One region of the Synechococcus sp. RS9907 genome, then DNA from elsewhere that is predicted to be linked to it. Evidence: predicted binding sites of a transcription regulator. Region 1 holds the regulator's gene; each other region holds the start of a gene.
The links. Region 1 encodes NtcA, which controls nitrogen genes in cyanobacteria. Its sites were predicted from a motif close to GTANCNNNNGNTAC; they were not measured.

Region 1 (4,998 bases):
TTCGTGGCCGGAGATCGTGCCAACTGGCCCGATGAGCAGCGGGCTGGAGAGATCTGTGTGAAACGCCTGCTGTCTGGAGAGCGCGGCCACTACGGTCCGATGGAGCATGCGCAGATCGTGCTGAATGTGGGCTGGTTCCCGCACTCGGTGATGCAGCAGGCCCGCACCCACCGGGTTGGGGTGAGCTTCGATGTGCAGTCGATGCGTTACACCGGTGAACGCATCTGCCGTGCAGCGGATGGAGCCCTGGACCTGGAAGAGGTGTTTTATCTGCGGCCCATCGGCGAGTACAGCGATCGGCAGGGCAAGAAATACGCCTACACCGAAGCACTACGCCAACAGGATCTTGATCTCTGCCGGAGCGCCGCCGAGCGCTACAGGGATCTGCTCAGGGCCGGCTTCGCCGAGGAGCACGCCCGCGGCATCCTCCCCTTCGACTACCGCCAGCATTTTGTGGTGAGCTTCAGCCTGCGGGCGTTCCTGCACTTCATGGATCTGCGGGCCAAACTCGATGCCCAGCTGGAGATCCGCCAGCTCTGTGATCTGATGTGGCCCCACATGTTGGAGTGGGCCCCTGAATTTGCAGCCTGGTACGAAAAAACCAGGCTGCACCGGGCGCGTTTGGCCCCCTAATCAGAGAGAACTACACCTTGGCCAGCGTCACCCGTTCCGGTTGGTGCTGGTATTTGCCTTGTCGATCGCTGTAGGTGGTCGAGCAGGGATCACCCTCAAAAAACAGCAGCTGACAGATGCCCTCATCGGCATAGATGCGGCAGTCAGCACCGGAACTGTTGCTGAATTCAAGGGTGAGGTGACCCTCCCAGCTCGCTTCTGCCGGGGTGGTATTCACGATGATTCCAAGGCGGGCATAGGTGCTCTTGCCCAAGCAGATCACGGTGATGTTGGGGGGAACCCGCAACTTCTCCAGGGCCACACCGAGGCCATAGGAATGGGCCGGGAGAATGAAATATCGCCCGTCTTCATCCTCATGCAGGGGAGTGGGTTCGAGGTTGGCCGGGTTGAACCGCTTGGGGTTCATCACCGTGCCTGGAACATGCCGGAAGATCAGAAATTCCTGGGGAGAAAGGCGTAGGTCGTAGCCGTAGGAGGAGCAACCAAAACTCAGCACCGGCCGCAGCTTCTGCTCCGGCTCCAGGTGACGGACCAAACCGCTCTGGAATGGCTCGATCATTCCCTGCCCGGCCTGTTCAGTGATCCAGCGATCGCATTTGAGCATCAGAAACCTCGCCGCAACTCCGTGACTTGATCTGCCATCTCCACCACACCGGCGGGGATTGCAGGTCCAGTGATGATCACATCCATCGAAGCGGGCCGCTGCTCAAGGGCTGCAATCACGTCCGCTTCATCCAGGTATCCGAAGGCCACGGCAAGGCCGAGTTCATCCAACACCAGCTGGTCGAGATCTCCCTGGATCAGATGCTGACGGCAGATGGACCAAACCTCAGCCACCGCCTCCGCACCACCGGGATGCCCCGGCGAAGAGAGGCAGAGGGGCACTTCCGGCCGCAGCCAGACGAGGCCTCCGCAGAGCTGCACCCGGCCGGCCGGTCCCTGCTGCACGCCCCCTTTGAGGAACTGACTGATCAGAACACGACTGCCCAAGCCGGCAGCTCGCATGGCCTGGCTGAGAACACTGGCGAAACTGCCTCGATAAGGCGCCGTATGCACTTGCAGCTGCCCTTCGGGAGCCACCAGATGTAGGGGTGGCGGATCAGAGACGGCAGGCAAGGGCCTCAGGCCCGCCCGTTGCAAGGCCTGCTGATCCCGATCCAGGGAATTTTGGAAGGAATGGGGGTCGGCGAGGCTTGTGGTCATCACGGAAGCATCTGTCCGGGAGACTCCGGCAAGACCTTGAATGTAGCGGCGAGATCACATTCCACAAGGGGATTGACACCACCCATGGTGTTTGGACAGGGCGAGAACCAACCGCCTGCGAGGCTTGACGAACTGCACACCACCGATGAGCCAATCCCCTGAACAACGCACTGATGGCCGTCGCCCGCAGCAGTTGCGACCGTTCTCGGTGACCTGGAATCCCATGGGCTTTGCCTTGAGCTCCCTTGTGGTTCATAACGGCCGAACCGCTGTTCTCTGTAGCGTTTGCTTGGAGGACAAGGTTCCCCGCTGGCGCAAGGGAGAAGGGTTGGGATGGCTCAGCGCCGAATACCGGTTGCTGCCCGGATCCACCCCACAGCGGCAATCACGGGAGCTGATGAAACTCTCGGGTCGCACCCAGGAAATTCAGCGACTGATCGGCCGAAGCCTGCGCGCCGTGATTGACATGGAGCGCCTAGGGGAGCGCACCTTGCTGATCGACTGCGACGTGATCCAAGCGGACGCTGGCACCCGGACGGCCTCAATCACCGGGGCTTGGCTCGCCCTGGACCAAGCCTGCCGATCACTGGTGGACCAGGGAGTGCTGGAGCAATCGCCCCTGATCGATCAGGTGGCGGCTGTATCCGTGGGCTTGGTGGATGGCCAGGCCTTGCTGGATCTGGACTACAGCGAAGACAGCCGAGCCGAGGTGGACCTAAACGTTGTGCAGTCCGGCGATGGCCGTCTGCTGGAAATCCAGGGAACTGCGGAGGGTGCGCCCTTCAGTCGCAGCCAACTCAATGAGCTGCTGGACTTAGCAGAGCCGGGATTGACATCCCTGATGCAGGCGCAACGCCAGGCCTTCAACGAGCACAGCAGCGTTACGTAATAACCGCTACATGGCAGCCACCGCCGGCTCCGTAGCTTCGCCACACCAGGGGGTTGTCATGACCAGTAGCCGAGGTTTCAGCCGATATGCCCCGCAGATGGTGGCTCCAGCTCCCAGCGCAGAGCCCGCCAACCGTTCTCTGCTTGAGATCATCCGAGATCTCGATGGCGCCAGCAGTGAACTGGTGGACCGCAACAAGACCATCTTTTTCCCCGGAGATCCCGCCGAACGGGTGTACCTGATCCGCCGGGGGGCCGTTCGTCTGTCACGCGTCTACGAATCGGGAGAAGAAATCACCGTGGCCCTGCTCCGCGAGAACAGCCTCTTCGGGGTGCTGTCGCTGCTGACAGGTCAACGGTCCGACCGCTTCTATCACGCTGTGGCCTTCACCCGGGTCGAAATGGTGACGGCACCAGCGACCTCCGTGAAGGCCGCCATCGAAGCCGACACCAGCGTTGGCCTGCGCTTGCTTCAGGGTCTCTCCAGCCGGATTCTGCAAACCGAGACGATGATTGAAACCCTCACCCATCGGGACATGTCATCCCGGCTGGTGAGCTTCCTGCTGGTGCTTTGCAGGGACTTCGGCGTGGCCGATGAGCTGGGCATCACCATCGACCTGCGCCTGTCCCATCAGGCCATCGCTGAAGCAATTGGCTCAACACGCGTCACAATCACGCGACTGCTGGGAGACTTGCGTCAATCCGGTCTGGTTCAGATTGACCGCAAGAAAATCACGGTTCTGGATCCGATCGCGCTGGCCAAACGCTTCAGCTAGGCCTGCCTTCGCCCGACTTGTGCAGCGATGAGCGGCTGGGCACTGATCCTGGTTCTGTTGGTGCTCGGGGGCGTGCTGTCGACCCTGGGCGACCGCTTGGGCAGCCGCGTCGGCAAAGCACGACTGAGTTTGTTCAGCATGCGCCCACGGCGCACCGCCGTTTTGATCACGGTGTTGACCGGCAGCCTGATCAGCGCACTCTCACTTGGCCTGATGCTTCTGGTGAGCCGGCAGTTGCGGGTGGGTTTGTTTGAACTGGATGCCCTGCAGCAGAAACTCCAGGACAGCCGTCAGCAGCTGAAGGCAGCCGAGCGGGAACGGGACAAGACCCGAACGGAAACCAAACGGATCGCCATTGAGCTCGAGCAATCACAGCAACGGGCCAACACCCTGCGCCTCGAACTGGCTCCTCTTCAGAAGGAGCTGGCCCAACTCGAAGCAGAACGTGAACGCCTCAGCCAGGACATCGCCTCCCGCGATGCGGACATCCAGCGCACGGAAGCCGAACTCAACAGCGTTCGCAGCCGCATCCGTGCCGGTGAGCAGGAACTCAAAGAACTCGAACGCAATCTGGTCGCCTTGCGGCGTGGATCGGTGGTGATCAGCAGCGGACAGACCTTGGCAAGAGCAACGGTTCGACTCGATGAGCCGGACCAGGCCAAACAGGCTGTCGACAGGCTGTTGCAGGAGGCCAATCTCAACGCCTACGGGAAAGTGCGACCTGGCGAAGCACCCGAACGCCAGTTGATCCGCGTTCCGCGCAGCGATGTGGAACGCCTGCAAAGCATCATCCGCAAACCGGAGACCTGGGTGATCTCGCTGCGCTCAGCCACCAATGTGCTGCGAGGCGAAACAGCGGTGTATGCCTTCCCCGAGGTGCGTCCGAACCGGCCGGTGACCCAACGCGGAGACGTGCTGGCCACCACCACACTGCAACCGGATGAACGCACACCAGAGGGCATTCGCACACGGTTGAACCTTCTCCTGGCCTCGGCCTATGCCGAGGTGCAGCGGCGAGGATCCCTGACCGAAGGCCTTCAGTTCGATGGATCAGCCCTCTCCCAACTGGCCCAGACCCTGATGGAAGGACCCAGCCAAAGCGTGGTCTTGAACGTGATTTCCGCACGGGTCAGCGACAGTGCCGACCCTGTCGTCGTCATCATTCAGGCCTCCCCATGAAACGGGTGGCCGTCCTCGATCCAGGCCGCTGCAAATGTGGTCTTGTGCTTGCCGATCTTCAGCTCGGCCTCGTGCAAGAAGGGCATGTGCTGGCCCCGGAGGCCGTTGAACCCTGGCTGGAGCAGTGGAATCAAGACCAAGCTCTCGATCGCATCCTGATCGGGGATGGCACGGGAAGCCGAGCCTGGATCCAGCGACTGGAGCGGCTGGGCCAGCTCACCGTGGTTCCGGAGCAGGGAACAACCCTGCGGGCGAGACAGCGTTACTGGGCGCTGTGGCCGGCTCGAGGTTGGCGACGGATGCTGCCGGCAGGACTGCG
Region 2 (4,998 bases), 750 kb from region 1:
GGAGGTGACTGACATGGAGGAAGCAGTCCAAGCCGCACTTGGTCGACTTAATAAGCAAGATGCCCAAATTATTCGTATGCGCTTCTTTGAGGGACACACCCTTGCCGAGATCGGCAGATCAATGAGTATTTCTCGAGAATGGGTTCGTCGGTTGGAGACCAGGGCTTTGATCAACCTGCGCATTCAGCTGCGAATATCGCCAGCATTGATATCACTCTGAATAACGACAACGTGACACCTTCTTTCGTCGACGTTGGTCTATTGATTAGAATCATTTGCAAATTCAAGGTCAGCCAAAGTCAGTTCAACCCAATTAAGACCCTCCTCAATTTCTTGCTTTAGAAGTGCAGCCTCATCGTTGGCACCATCGGCGACGAGTATTAAATACTTTCTGTACTCAACCAGCCAGGCAACGAGGTTTGGAGTGCTGTTCGTCATGCTCTGCCCTTCATGCTGCATGCTAAGCAGCATCGCAACTTTGGCTGCTTAACCGTGGTGCGATGAGGGCAGGTTGCGCAAACCCAACTGTTCCCTCATCCCGTCGCCTCAGTTTGACCACCGACCTAGAGGAGGTCTGCACGAGCACGACACCCACATACTGATAACAGCCGAACGAGATGGCACCAGTAGCAAAAAAGGATATTTACTCACCTCAGCCATGGTTATCACCCGATGGTCCACTGTGGAGGTGAACCTTGGACGGAGGACTCAACGACAAATCTCAACGACGCAATATCGGAGCTTGAGGCCCGAATCGCCAATCCACGTCATTGGAGCAAAGAAGAGCATGAGCAGAACATCGAAAAGCTCCGTCAGCTCAACTTCCAAAAGCAACTTTTGATCGACTACGACCAGAAGTAGACAACGCACCTGCGGATAGAGGCTGGTCACCCGCAGCTGACAGGCCAACCCCACTAGAAGCTATCCATGGATACCCACACCACGGGTCTCCTTCATGGAGGAGGCTCCAATGGCTGAACGTTCAATGCGAAGTCGGCTCACCTACAGCGGTGCAACAAGTCGAACCTATGCAGAGTCTTTGCATTGGGGCATTAGATGGGAAGGGCTACGCAGCAACTGGTTCAGCCGCTATGGGCGCTGGGCGGAAGCAGAAGAGTGCCTGGCCCGCCTTGACTACCTGGAGCGGGAATATGCGGGGGAGGTAAAGCAGGGCCGCAAGTAGCGATTAGCAACCCCAGACAGCGATAGCAGTGGTTAACGTTTCTTAACATCGCATTGAAGAGGCAGTGATCGCAGGTCTTTTCCCAATCGCTTACGCAGCTGTCTTGACGTGCTTGCTCTTGCAGGCTTTTCGGATGATGCGCCCATCGTCGGCCTCTAAACCCAGCACATCGAACGACCGAACAGGTCTCAAAACCACACACCCAGAACTGCTTGATGAGAACGGTGAGGTGACTAACGAGGAGCTTTGGGCTGTTCGCTTCTCGGACGAAGGCTTGATTCTCCCTGAGGCATGAGCATCGAATTCTGGATTCAGCCAGTAGGGTCCGCTGACTCTCAGGTCAGCCTCACGTGAATCGTCACCCAAATCTGGCCTTTTTTGGCGGCACCGTGATCATCGCGATCATGGTTTTGGCTGCCTTCGCCAACGTCGCCAATGCTGGCGGCTGCTCCTACAGCAAGTCCAAATCAGCGGAAGCAACAACTGAAGAGATCAAAGGCACAGGCGATACAAAGGCTGAGGTTGAAGCCTGATGACCGACTATTCATCAGCCATCACTGCGCTCGTCATCGTCACCGTGGTGATCTCTGTAGCAGTCGTTTACGTCCTGGCTCAGCCCACTGACCTGCCGAGATACAAGGAGAACGATCCGAGATCTAAGGAGGACGACCGCTGAACGTCGATCATCTTTGGCGTTCCCAGGGGCTGAAAGCCCCCTCTACCGGCTGGGCTCCTGAAACCAGGCAAGGCTGTAAACCCAGAGATTGACTTAGGCGTATAATTTATTTGTAGCAACCGCTACACAACGTTCACCCCTTTCCAAGGGGCGCAGACACTCCAAGCCACGGAACGGGGACTTGGAATTTTCTGAGGAACCAACCATGACTGCTCTTCTCTACAGAGGTAACTCCTACGAAGCTCCAGCAGCATCGCCCAAAGCTTGTGTCGAGCTGACCTACCGCCGCGAGCACTACAACACCTGCCGCAAAGAAGTCGCTCACAATGCCCATCCAAGCCTGACCTACAGAGGCACTTCCTACACCAAGTGATCAGGGCTTAATCAAACCCCAAACCTCTGCCTTCGGCGGGGGTTTCTTTTTGCATCTGAGGCAGCTCCGAGCCTGCCAAAAGAATTGGGCTGAGATCCTGAAGCGGGCTAACCCCAATGCGGAAACCACTGGGGAAGAAGCCCCGCACGAGCAAGGCCAAGTACGGCTGCCACTGTTACCAGCTTCACTCCCGTCAGGATTCCTGCCGTTTTCCAGGTGAACAGCGATTTCGTCAGGGTGATCAATGCACATGCTCAGCCAAAGAACATCATGTGCCATTGACGAGCTGGGCTCGTAAGACTGACTGGGTCCCTTGCTCACTGGTCGACAACTGAAGACATGATCCCGAAGCTCATTTGGAGATAGCAAGCGAGCAGCTCTGCCCTCTCCAAGCTGAGAGCCTCAGGGAATACAGATGATGTTCTGTGTTGAACGAAGCGATGGGCCCGACATTTGGTTTCAGGAGCAGTGCTTCGAGACTGAGTTCAGGGCTTTCACCAACGCCCGAGCCAAATCGCTGAATACTTTCGGGCTTTATCGAGTCATCTACGAAAGTCCCGGCAACTCAGGTGAGGTGATGAGGATTTCAAAAGGCAAAGCGATCCTGGCTGAAGATGACCGACTCGTTGGATAAGTGCTGGCGCCTAAACAGTGGAAATTCCGTGATTTGGACTGACGAATTAAAGGCATTGCTAGAGCAAGGGTCCAGGTAATAGCCGTGTACAACGTCGTCAAGCAAGAAGCTCCCGACCGTTGGGTCAAGGAGCTTTACTTCCAAACGGAATTCAGGGCTTACCTATGTGCCCGCACAAAGTCGAAGGCGCTGATGTGCACTTACATGGTGGTTGACGCGACCAATAACAAGGTGACCTCGATCGTTCGTCATGGCATGCCCCTCATCGCATAGGAGACGAACTCGGTCAACCCTCAAATTTATAGCTCCAAATTCTCGATAAAAGACCAACGCAATCTCATGGCCCGGCGCTGAGGAATAACTCGGAGAGCTCAATAATATTGTCTCATGTCAACGCGAATTGGAACGCTTGGAGTGAATGTGTTTCGACGACAGATGCAACAAATTTGATGCTTTGTCTTGCTCTTCCACCTTGATGAGCTTCCTCACGAGATTCCAGGTGTCTTGCGCAGACATTTCACCATCTTGCTCCCATTTGATGCTCGACAATTCAGCAGGAGACATCAAGGGAAGACGTGGCTTTTCAACTTAAGGAACCTGATGCCGATGTGGCCGTTGCCACCAGGCGATGTCACTTAAGACAATCGGAAGTTGGTCTACCTGGATACAACGACCTGCAAAAAGGCAAAAAAAAAAGCCTCAACCGCATGGGCTGAAGCCAGGTGATGGGGAACAAACGAAACATACCGGCCCTGCACCCACAATCAAGGGCTGAGGACACCACATCTGGTGGCTGGCGCAGTCTTGCCGAGGCGATTAACACCACTGAGCGCCAGCTGCCAACCCGAAAAGGTCAGTGCGAACCGAACCAGGAGCAACAGGTGCCAAGACGGATCGTCAATAACGCCAGAACGCCAGCTGCTGCAGCCACAAACGACAGTCCCATCAGCTGCTGACGGCGCTTCTCACTTCTGGCCTCGACCGATTGGCTGCCGTTCAACTGAAAAATCCAGACGAATCAACTTAAGCGTTTTCAGTAGCTTGCGCTACCAAGACAGGCGTTCTGCCGGCGATGCTGCGGCGGCTGCGTGCGCTGAGTTGCGTTCGTGCCCTCAGATGACGGTGACGGCGACAGGGCCTTTCATACAGATCGGCGCTGTTTTTCCATGAGCGCGGGTAAGGCCAGCTGCGTTTGACCGCGGGCGAATTGGTTGTTCTGCAACACCACCAGGCGTGGAGCCACAGGGCGGTCATGCCACAGATCAAACCAGTCATGGCTGCATGATGAAACCCATCGGGGCGGCGTCAAGCGCAGGCCAGCAACCTAAGCAACGCTGAGTCATCCCCTCGCAGCTCTGCGTGAATGAGTGATACGGCCTGTTGCCAAGTGGCCTTGGGCCGATGCAGAACGGGTGCATCGGATCAGCAGCCATGGCCAAGCGTCGCTTTCTCGAAAAGCAACCGCTCACCGAAGCGGGAGGACTGACCGCCCTGATCATGATGGGGGTGGGGCTCACCCTGGGTGGCATCAGCGTGACCATCCTAATGGCGCTGAATGCCTCAGCCGCAGGGTCTTGGCAGGAACTCTGGCTTTCAGGTCAACTGAATTTCTGAGCTCAGGCCAGCCAAGGCCAACGGATCCCGAACGCCTCCAGGGGGTCCATCACGAGTTTGTTGAGGGCCCGGCCCAACAGCACCTGGGGTTCTTCCGGACGGATCGGCCGCACCGGATGTTCTGGGCGCGTCGCAGCATTCGCCCCTCTCACCACCCCACTGCGCATCAAGGCGTTGGCCGCCTCAAGACCGCAGACGTAGGCCCGTTCCTGGCACAGGCCCTTGGCACCGTGCTCGCGTTCGCCCATCCGCACCCAGTCGCCAGCGCAGACCACAGACGGAAGTGACGTCTGCAGCGGCGGCCGCTGGCTGAAACTGCCGGGGGAGAACAACGACACCGAGGTCGGGTAACGCCGCACCTCAAACTCCAGCACCTGGGCAAGCCGGAAGGCCGGCACCGCCTGGGGCAACAGCTCCTTCAGCAGGGTGTCGACGATCTCCTGATCACTCAAGGCTGCGATTGCCGTGGCGTTGTAGAAGTCGCTGGCCACCACGGATCCCTGGGGCTCGCTGCCGCC
Region 3 (4,998 bases), 1.1 Mb from region 1:
GCCGCAGCGCGTCCACAAAGCGGCGCCATTCGGCGGCCACCTCGGGGCCGCGCAGGCTGCGCACCACAGCCTCAAAATCGTCGTGCCCAACGGCGATGCGCAGATCCCCTTCCGGCAACTGCACATCCCAGCTGCGATAGGGAATCACCTCCACGCTCTGCCCCAGCGCGCGCAGCACCTGGGCCAGGGGATTGCTGCTGGGCCAACGCCCCAGGCCACTCCAGAGGGATGGACCGGATTCGAAGTGATAGCCCTGGCGTTGAAAGCCATGGGCAGCTCCACCGGGTTGGTGATGGGCTTCCAGCACCAGCACCTCCCGGCCGGCGCGGGCACACAAACCTGCGGCACAGAGTCCGCCGATGCCGCTGCCGATCACCAGAACGTCAACGTCGCTTCTGATCATCCGCTCAGCATCCGCGTCATCATTGTGGTCATTGGCGCAAGACGATGCGCACTCGACTGCTGCTTCCTCTGCTGATCCTGGCCTTGGCCTGGGGGCAGGAGCTGATCGACCAACTGCTCTTTGCGGGGCAATGGAACCTGCCGATGGGGCCGGATCAACCGTGGTGGGGGGTGATCACAGCGCCGTTCAGCCATGCCGGCTTCGGGCATCTGATCTCCAACAGCCTGGCCTTTCTGCCCCTGAGCTGGCTGGTGCTCAGCCGGGGGATGCGCGATTACCTGAGCGTCTGGATGTCGGTGCTGCTGATCAACATTCCCGTCGCCCTGTTCTGGCCGGCCCGCAGCCATGGACTCTCGGGCGTTGTTTACGGACTGCTGGGCTACATGCTGCTGATCGGCTGGCTGGAACGCCGCATCCTCTCCATCGTCTTGGGCCTGGTGGCGTTCTGGCTCTATGGCTCAGCCCTGATCGCCTTGATCCCCGGCGTTTCCCCCGCCGGCGTCAGCTGGATCGGCCACAGCGCAGGCTTCATCGGCGGCTTGGTGGCAGCCCTGGCGGTCTATCGCGAGCCCACCGCCAGTTGAAGGCAGCCGGTTGAGCTCAGCCTTGAGACAGAACCGCGTCCAGAAACGCCAAGGGGCGTTCCATGGTTGCGGAGTAGCCGAGCAGGCTTTGATCGCGGTGGTAGTAGATCACGCTGTCATCGGCATCGAGCAACACGGTGGCGCCGCGCTGGGTGATGTGGTCGTCACAGGGCACATAGGTGCGCCAGTTGCGGAGCACTTCATTCATGTTGCGCAGACGCTTGGTGGCGAGCTCGAACGGTCGCTGGAACCCAGCACCACCGGCCCGGCGAAAGAGAGCACCCCGGAAGCGCGGCAGAGGAAACGCTTCAACCCACTCCTCGTCGTCAAAGATCTGGGCAGCGGAGCGATCTCCGGTGTAGCCGCGCAACACCTCGCGCAGGGTGCCCGGCGAACCGACGCCAGCGCACATCAACAGAAAACCAGGCCAGGGCCCACCGGGAAGCTTCAAGCCGGACTCCAACCCCAGGGCCTGATGCAACACCGGTGATGCATCAGCGATCAGCTGCTGCAGGGGAAACCCGGTGAAGGTCGCGAAGCGCGAAGCGCTGGCGGCGTTGCCAATGCCGAACAGCTGAACCTTGACCCCTGCTGCAGCCAACTGGGGAAGCCTTGGCACCAGAGCCTGGGCGTATTCGATCGAGTCGAAATCCCCCAGCTGGCCCAAGACAACAACAAGGCGCTTGCAGCCGCTTTCCATGCCGGCGACTCCGGCCAGCCGTTGCAGCAGTGGTTCTAAGGGAATCATCCCGACAGGCTGACATTCCACAGCCGAGAACGTGGATGGCGCTTGAGCGCCGCCTGAGAGACTCAAATCAAAGGAAGGAGGCAGGTGGGCAAGAAATCTGGCTTCACAAGTGCTGAGATCGAGGAGATCAAGCGTCTCTATCTGCAGGAAGGGCGATCGATCCTTCAGATCCCCAAGATCCTGGGCAAAGGCAGTGAAAACTCCGTGCGCAACGCCCTGCATAAGGCCCGGGTCAAGCATGCCCCGGAGGAACGCACGAAGCTGGAGCGCTTCAAGCCAGAGCAAGTTTTTGGCAACGTGACGCTGTTAAAGCGACTCAAAAAAGCCAAGAAACTGAAGTTCCATGCCCGCTGCTCCTGCGGCTACGAATTTGATGTGGATCCATTCCGGCTGACGCTGCCGGAACACCACAAGGACAGAATTTCTGCTTGCCAACGCTGCAGCAAAGCGCAAACAGAAGAACGCTCCAAGCCTCAAGACTGAACAAATCAATCAAAGAAGTTCAACGGCACAAGCAACATCGACAAAATATTTCAACCACTTCACAACAACCAAAACAAGATTGCGTAAACCGCATCAAACCCATTTCCTCTCAGGGCAAGGGCAGAGGGCAGAACTTGTATCAAGCCGACGCGGCTTTAACAATCACTAAAGAACAAGGTATCCAGTGGAACCTTGCGAAACTTTTGTATCGACCGTAGAACCTAAAAAGTTTTTTATTCTTCCCTAATTAACCGATGGAACTCACTTTCCTAGGCAACAAATACGCAAAAACGGAAGCAGTATCTATGAGACCAACAGTTCAACTGAAATACATGGGGAAAAGTTATCGCGCTGAGCAAATCCAAGCCGTTCGCAATTCTGTTGCTCTGACCTACCGCGGCGTCTCTTACTCCAAATCCTAAGACGCCTAGGGCTTGGCCGGCAAAATGGCGTGATGAGACTTCTGATCACAGTCCTGATCGCAGCCAGCGCATTGGCCTTGCCGGCAAAGAGTGCTGAACCGATCCCCCTGGTGGTGGTCCCCTTTGATGCCTCATGGGGATCACGCCGTCTTCCCGTCCAGCCCGCAGCGTTGTTGCCGCCACCTCCAGTGCCGGACATCAAACAAACCGGCGAAGCCAGGGCTGAACCAAAACCGCGACGCCAACGCTGGTGCCGTGGCGGCTGCTGAACGCAGTAGCTGCTTAGCGCAGTGCCTGCTGAAATCAATACGGCTGTCAGCTGGCCTCGCTGTGTGTAAACCAAAGGAAGAAGCACTTCCATCGGGCGCCAAAGATGCGGCATGCGGCTCTGTTGATGGCCAGCCTCCTTTTGGCATCCACGGCCCTTGCGGGCGGCAAGCGGGCCACAGCCCAAGGGCCTTCCGAGCAGTTCGCCACTGCCGAGGCGATGCGGGTGATCCCAAAAGGGGCAACGATCACCGACACACACTGCAAAAGCATTGATGTGGGAGCCAGCAGCCGCTATCAGTGCACCATCACCTACAGCCCATGAGCTGATTGATGAAAGGTTGGCGTGCTGCGTGTTGGGCCTTGGTCCTGGTAGGAATTCCGTCCGCGGGGCGCGCCGAATTTGATCAGTGTCGCTTGATCGATCAGGTGCTGAATCGCCTGGGCAACGCCATGGCGATCAATCGATTGATCATTGCGGAAGGCAATGACAGCAGTGCCGTTGCTGCCGCCAGTGAAGCTCTGGCCCAACAGAACGAGAGCTACCGGCGCACCAAACGCCAACGCGCCAAAGCCGGCTGCGATAGCTGGGGACGGGAATAACTACCTGACTGACTCACTGACTCCCGCCAAGCTGGTAAAAACTGATTGAGAGATCTTGGCCGTCACCGTCTGCCAGAACTGCGGAAGCCGACGGTTTCGTTCAGACCGATCGATGGGCGGTCGGCTGGTCTGTCAAGACTGCGGCACTCCTGCTGGAAGCCGAGCTATCCGTGCGACGCCCCGGAGCAGCCGACGAAACAACGGGAAGCTCTGGTTGGTGATCCTGCTGATCGCGGTGATCGTGCTGGTGGTGGTCACGTCGTGAGCAGCTGCACCACCTCGGCCGTGTTCGCCGACAAGGGCTTGGCAGCCAACTGGTCGATGGCCTGACGCATGACCGTTTGCCGCTCGGGGCCGTAACTGGTGCAGCGGCTGAACACCTTGGCCATCCGTGACGCGGTGATCGGATTGCGGGAATCGACCGCTGCAATCTGCTCCGCCATGAATCGGTAACCACTGCCATCGGCAGCATGAAATGCCTGAACGTTGGCGGTGAATCCACCGAGAACAGCACGAAGGGAATTGGGCGCCAGGGGATCAAAGCGAGGATGGTCCAACAGCTGTTGAACCCGCTCTAAGGCGTTGGATCTGGGGGCTGATGCCTCCATCGCAAACCAGGCATCCAGGATCACGGGCTTGTCTTGCCAACGCTCGTAGAACAGGGCCATCGCCTGCTCACGCTCAGCGCTCTCCTGCGGCAACAAGGCCCGCAAGGCTCCCCGCGCCAGGGTCATCGAGGGTCCAGACACCGCCGCCAAGGCGTCCGCTTGCACCGTGGCATCGCCCGCAGCAGCAAGCCAACGCCAGGCCAAGGCCGTCAGGGCACGGCCGCCCTGGCCAGCCGGCCAAGCCAGGGGCCAGTCAGCCCGGGCCAGCTCCAGGAGTCGTCGCAGGGACGACTGCAATTGAAAGCCCAGCTCCTGGGTCCAAGCCCGGAAGGCTTGATCCAGCGCCAGCGGATCCACCGGAGATTGCAACGCCTCCAGTTCCGCCATTCCCGGCAGCGCCAGCAGCGCCGCCAGGCCCATGCCATCACCACCGTCGTAGGCGCAGATCCGCTGATCAAGGGCCTGAATCAGTGCCGCCTCCACCGCAGGCTTCGGCTGGTTGTCAGCCCGCGCCAAAAGCACCTGGCGTGCCAGGCGCTGGGCCGCATCCCAGCGACAGAAGGAGTCATCGTCGGAAGCCAACAGCTGCAGGCACTCCTCCAGCGGCTGATCGAGACGCACGTGCACCGGCGCCGAAAAGCGGCGGAGCACCGAAAGGGCAGGAGGGGTGTCGCCCGGCAGGCCCTGCAGGGTGATGCTGACGCGCTCAGCCTCCATCACCAGCAGCTGCTCGTCTCCAACACGGCCTTGCTCACCCACCAGGGCCATGGCAACCGGCAGCACCAGGGGCTGTTTGTTCGCTTGTCCCGGCGTGGGAGGGGTCGCCTGGTGCAAGTCGACCGTCAGCTGCCCCGATTCAGGGTTCCACTGACGTTCAATG
Region 4 (4,998 bases), 880 kb from region 1:
GATCGAATCGGCAGATTCCATGCCATCCATCAGAGAGGCATGGCGGGCCGTGAGGGCGAACACACCGCCGATGGCCGCATCAACGTGCAACCAGACCCCGGCATCACGGCAGAGGGTTGCCAGATCCGAGAGAGGATCAATGGCTCCACGCACCGTGGTGCCGGCCGTGGCCACCACCGCCAGACAAGGCCGCCCCGCCGCCTGTAAAGCTCTCAAACGCTTGGCCAAAGCCTCGAGGCAAAGGCCACCTTCCGCGGCGACGGGCAGCGTCTGAAGGGCATCATCCGCCAGCCCCATCACCTTTGCCGCCTTGTTGATCGAGACATGAGCGTCTTGGCTGCACAGCAGCACAGGGTCCCGATGGCTGGCCTTCAACGCCGCCCGTGCGGCCACCAGGGCCATGAGATTGCTCAGGGTCCCGCCGCTGGCCAGCACCCCTCCGGAACCGGCGGGCAAGCCAATCCTGTGGCAGAACCAGCGGCAGAGGTCATGCTCCAGGCCGGTGAGACCAGGCGAAAGCTCCTCGGCCAGGAGGTTGTTGTTGAGACCTGCACAGACCAATTCCGCCGCAATCGACGCAGTAAGCGGGGGCGGATCGAGATGGGCCAGAGCACCGGGATGGGACGGCTGATACGCCCCATCCATCACCTGCTGAAGATCACTGAGCAGCGATTCAACGCTGGCCCCATCAAGCCCTGGTGCCACGTCAGGCAAGGGCCGCATGACGGGGACCGGGCTTGATCGATCAGCGGAGCCGATCCAACGGCAGAGCAGATCCGAACTGCGATGCAGGAAGTCCCTCAGCACCGGGTCTTCGGCCGAGGGGATGGCGAACGGAGCAAGCCGATCCGGTGGGTGCTGAGACTCGGAACAGGCTTGCAACGGAGACCCGTGAACTGCACCGATCTTCGCGTCTCGTGGGATGGTGCTCAAAGGACAACGTGGAACAGCAGTGGATCAGCGGGATGAGTTCACTCGCTGGATGGATGTTCTGCTCCAGCGCGCGGAGGAGGCTGGAGCGGAAGGAGAAGTTCCAGTGGCCGCAGTGATCCTGGATGGACAGGGCCGAGCCATCGGCCATGGGCGGAACCGGCGCCAGAACGACAGGGATCCCCTCGGGCATGCCGAACTGGTGGCCTTGCAACAGGCAGCGATCGTTCAGAACGACTGGAGATTCAACAGCTGCACCCTGATCGTCACCCTCGAACCCTGCCCCATGTGTGCGGGGGCCTTGGTGCAGGCCCGCATGGGAACCGTGATTTTTGCGGCGTCAGATCCCAAGCGCGGTGGCCTGGGGGGAAGCCTTGACCTCTCCACCCATGCCAGTGCCCATCACCACATGAACGTGATTCAGGGCGTGCGCGAACCCGAGGCGAGGGAGCAGCTGGAACGCTGGTTCAGGCGGCGGCGGCGACGGAACCGCTGAAGCGAGGCAGCTCTGTCTCAAACAGGTTGAGCAGACGATTCACGTTTTCAGGGGTGGAGTTGTAGCCCATCAGGCCGATGCGCCAGATTTTGCCGGCCAGGCTGCCGAGTCCACCACCAACTTCAATGCCGTGGTTGTTGAGCAGGTGCTGACTGAAGGCCTTGCCATCCACACCTTCAGGGATGCGAACTGTGGTGAGGGTGGGCAGTCGGCGCTCGGCCGGCACATGCATCGAAAGGCCGAGACTTTCCAGCCCGTTCCAGAGCATCTCCGCATTGCTGCGATGGCGTGCCCAGGCCTGGTCGAGACCTTCTTCAGCCAGGAGACGCAGGGCCTCACGCATGCCGAAATTCATGTTGACCGGCGCGGTGTGGTGATAGACGCGATCGCTGCCCCAGTACTGGTTCAATAAGGAAACGTCCAGATACCAGTTGGGCACCTTGCCCTGACGGGCCGTCATCTTGGCCTCAGCACGGGGGCCCATGGTGAAGGGTCCGAGACCGGGAGGGCAGCTCAGGCCCTTCTGGCTGCAGCTGTAGGCAAGATCGACTTTCCACTCATCGATGTAGAGCGGAACGCCCCCCAGAGAGGTGACGGTGTCGAGCAGCAGAAGGCAATCATGCTTCCGGCAAAGGTCGCCGATGCCCTCCATGGGTTGGCAGACACCCGTTGAGGTTTCGGCATGGACCATCGCCAGGATGGCGGGCTTGTGCTCAATCAGTGCAGCTTCCAGCTCATCGAGGGAAAACCACTCACCCCAGGGCTTTTCAATGGTTTTCACCTCAGCGCGGTAGCGGCCGGCCATGTCAGCCAGTCGCAGGCCGAAGTATCCCTTCACCGCCACCAAAACGGTGTCTCCAGGCTCGACGGTGTTGGCGATGGTTGCCTCCATGGCAGCACTGCCGGTGCCGCTCATCGGAAGCGTGAGGCGGTTATCCGTTTGCCAGGCGTAACGCAGCAGTTCCTGCACTTCGCCCATCAGATCCACATAGAGAGGATCAAGGTGACCAATCGGGGTTCGCGACAGAGCCTTCAGAACTGTTGGATGGGCGTTGGAGGGGCCTGGTCCAAGCAGGAGGCGGTCGGGTGTGCCGATCGGTGCAAAGGCTTTGCGGTGACGATCGTCAACAGAAAGGAGTGAGTTCGTCGTCGCCAAAGCCCTGTTCATTGGTTCGAGTGTTGAGCCTACGCAGTCACGCCCCTTGGAAGGGGTGAGGGAGGGAGGCTTGATTGAAATCTGTTCAGATCCTGCGTTGAGCGTGCTGGATCAGCGCTGGCGCACATTGGTTTCACCCAGGCCCTCGGCCAGGTGATCGAACGGCTGAAGAACGGTGGCGAGCTGATCGGATGCAGCACCATTGGCAAGAAGCATCTCGGAAACAACCTCTCCCAGCAGAACGATGCTGCGGACCGTTGGGCCGGTGGGAACGCCGAGACTCTTGTAGGTGTCGTCGAGTCCGTTCAGCACACGCTCATTGAGGATTGTGGAGTCACCTGCCACAAGGGCGTAGCTGGCGTAACGCAGGAAATAGTCCATATCCCGCAGGCAGGCGGCGAGCCGACGGGTGGTGTAGGCGTTGCCGCCAGGTAGCAACAGATCGGGTTCATCCCGGAACAGGCGCTGGCTGGCCTCACGCACAATCTCGGCCGAGGATCCGTTGATCAGCTCTACGGCCTGAATCCGCAGCGCGGATTCATCCAGATACACATTGATGCTGTCGATCGCCGGGCGGTCGAAATAGCGACCCAGCTGGTCGTAACGACCGATCAGACCGCTGATTGCATCGCGCATGTCCCTGAATCTCCAGAGGATCCCCAGCGGAAGCTAACACCGTTGAGGCGGGCAGATCCTTTGGCATGCCTGCATTTCAGCCAAGTTGACAGAAACGGTTACGCAGTCGCCTTCCAGCAGCTGAAACGTACCTCTTGATACAAAATGGTGTCTTGTGGCTGTATACGGTCACATCACTGCACAATTCAGTCGAGCAGTCCTTTCTTATGTCGAAATCCCCCCAGGACATCCTGCGCCAGATCAAGGACGAAGGCATCGAACTGATCGACCTCAAATTCACCGATCTGCACGGCAAGTGGCAGCACCTGACGGTGTGCACCGATCTGCTGGAGGAAGAATCCTTCACGGAGGGCCTCGCTTTTGACGGCTCATCCATCCGCGGCTGGAAAGGCATCCAGGCCTCCGACATGGCCATGGTGCCGGACGCCAACACGGCCTGGGTGGACCCCTTCTACCGGCACAAAACCCTGAGCATGATCTGCTCGATTCAGGAGCCACGCACCGGCCAGCCCTACGAGCGCTGCCCCCGTGCCCTGGCCCAGCGGGCACTGAATCATCTGGCCAGCACCGGCCTGGCCGACATGGCCTTCTTCGGTCCTGAGCCGGAGTTCTTCCTCTTCGACGACGTCCGCTACAACTCGGCTGAAGGGGGCTCCTTCTACAGCGTCGACACGATTGAAGCGGGCTGGAACACCGGACGGATCGAAGAAGGCGGCAACCTCGCCTACAAAATTCAGGAAAAGGAGGGCTACTTCCCTGTCGCTCCCAACGACACCGCCCAGGACATCCGCTCCGAGATGCTCCTGCTGATGGGTCAGCTGGGCATTCCCACCGAGAAGCACCACCACGAGGTGGCAGGCGCGGGTCAGCACGAACTCGGCATGAAATTTGCTGAGCTGATCCAGGCCGCCGACAACGTGATGACGTACAAGTACGTCGTGCGCAACGTGGCCAAGAAGTACGGCAAGACGGCCACCTTCATGCCCAAGCCGGTCTTCAACGACAACGGCTCCGGCATGCACGTGCACCAGAGCCTCTGGAAAGGCGGTCAGCCCCTGTTCTTCGGCGAAGGCACCTACGCCAACCTCTCGCAGACGGCCCGCTGGTACATCGGTGGCATCCTCAAGCACGCCCCCGCCTTCCTGGCCTTCACCAACCCCACCACCAACAGCTACAAGCGTCTGGTGCCCGGTTTCGAAGCCCCGGTGAACCTCGTCTACTCCGAGGGCAACCGCTCTGCCGCCGTGCGGATCCCGCTCACCGGCCCGAGCCCGAAGGCCAAGCGCCTCGAGTTCCGCTCCGGCGATGCCCTCGCCAACCCCTATCTGGCCTTCAGCGCCATGATGATGGCTGGTCTGGACGGCATCAAGAACCAGATCGATCCAGGCGATGGCGAAGATCGCGACCTGTTCGAACTTCCGGCTGAAGAGCTCTCGAAGATCGCCACGGTTCCCGCATCTCTCAACGGTGCCCTGGAAGCGTTGAATGCTGATCGCGGCTTCCTCACCGCCGGCGGTGTGTTCAGCGACGACTTCATCGACAACTGGATCGACCTGAAGTACGAGGAGGTGCAGCAGCTGCGCCAGCGGCCGCACCCCCACGAATTCACCATGTATTACGACGCTTGATCAGCGTCCGTGCATCCAACGACCCGCCTCCAAGGAGGCGGGTTTTTTTGTGGACTGCTGGCCACGCGATTGTGCGCCTCATTCGTTGGAATGGGGTCGTTGTCTGAATCCGCGATGGCGTCAACGCCCCTGAGCAAGCTTGCGTACCAAAC

Region 2: a site for NtcA is predicted at 1,972-1,985, ahead of SynRS9907_RS05445 (DUF4278 domain-containing protein). Genes of this name have one in related genera too.
Region 3: a site for NtcA is predicted at 2,396-2,409, ahead of SynRS9907_RS14175 (DUF4278 domain-containing protein). Genes of this name have one in related genera too.
Region 4: a site for NtcA is predicted at 3,346-3,359, ahead of glnA (type I glutamate--ammonia ligase). Genes of this name have one in related genera too.

What each region holds. Positions count from the first base shown of each region.
Region 1 covers NZ_CP047944.1:244,371-249,368, reverse strand. Annotated here, with positions in the region: gene thyX (FAD-dependent thymidylate synthase) at 1-633, shown strand, start outside; gene dcd (dCTP deaminase) at 644-1,237, opposite strand; gene SynRS9907_RS01270 (cob(I)yrinic acid a,c-diamide adenosyltransferase) at 1,237-1,836, opposite strand; gene rph (ribonuclease PH) at 1,982-2,725, shown strand; gene ntcA (global nitrogen regulator NtcA) at 2,784-3,500, shown strand; gene SynRS9907_RS01255 (DUF3084 domain-containing protein) at 3,528-4,679, shown strand; gene SynRS9907_RS01250 (resolvase) at 4,676-4,998, shown strand, end outside.
Region 2 covers NZ_CP047944.1:993,667-998,664, reverse strand. Annotated here, with positions in the region: gene SynRS9907_RS05480 (sigma-70 family RNA polymerase sigma factor) at 1-220, shown strand, start outside; gene SynRS9907_RS05475 (hypothetical protein) at 259-438, opposite strand; gene SynRS9907_RS05470 (hypothetical protein) at 709-891, opposite strand; gene SynRS9907_RS05465 (hypothetical protein) at 971-1,183, shown strand; gene SynRS9907_RS05460 (DUF2973 domain-containing protein) at 1,248-1,478, shown strand; gene SynRS9907_RS05455 (hypothetical protein) at 1,534-1,716, shown strand; gene SynRS9907_RS05450 (hypothetical protein) at 1,716-1,859, shown strand; gene SynRS9907_RS05445 (DUF4278 domain-containing protein) at 2,065-2,232, shown strand; gene SynRS9907_RS05440 (hypothetical protein) at 3,257-3,430, opposite strand; gene SynRS9907_RS05435 (hypothetical protein) at 3,720-3,866, opposite strand; gene SynRS9907_RS05430 (hypothetical protein) at 4,247-4,480, shown strand; gene SynRS9907_RS05425 (FAD-dependent oxidoreductase) at 4,483-4,998, opposite strand, start outside.
Region 3 covers NZ_CP047944.1:1,747,150-1,752,147, forward strand. Annotated here, with positions in the region: gene SynRS9907_RS09750 (NAD(P)/FAD-dependent oxidoreductase) at 1-403, opposite strand, end outside; gene SynRS9907_RS09755 (rhomboid family intramembrane serine protease) at 448-987, shown strand; gene SynRS9907_RS09760 (AhpC/TSA family protein) at 1,004-1,735, opposite strand; gene SynRS9907_RS09765 (hypothetical protein) at 1,820-2,218, shown strand; gene SynRS9907_RS14175 (DUF4278 domain-containing protein) at 2,473-2,640, shown strand; gene SynRS9907_RS09775 (hypothetical protein) at 2,673-2,909, shown strand; gene SynRS9907_RS09780 (hypothetical protein) at 3,035-3,232, shown strand; gene SynRS9907_RS09785 (hypothetical protein) at 3,271-3,510, shown strand; gene SynRS9907_RS09790 (transcriptional regulator) at 3,566-3,775, shown strand; gene pepN (aminopeptidase N) at 3,765-4,998, opposite strand, start outside.
Region 4 covers NZ_CP047944.1:1,125,853-1,130,850, reverse strand. Annotated here, with positions in the region: gene SynRS9907_RS06145 (aminotransferase class V-fold PLP-dependent enzyme) at 1-882, opposite strand, end outside; gene SynRS9907_RS06140 (nucleoside deaminase) at 923-1,426, shown strand; gene SynRS9907_RS06135 (alanine--glyoxylate aminotransferase family protein) at 1,398-2,594, opposite strand; gene SynRS9907_RS06130 (allophycocyanin subunit beta) at 2,694-3,218, opposite strand; gene glnA (type I glutamate--ammonia ligase) at 3,425-4,846, shown strand; gene SynRS9907_RS06120 (class I SAM-dependent methyltransferase) at 4,961-4,998, shown strand, end outside.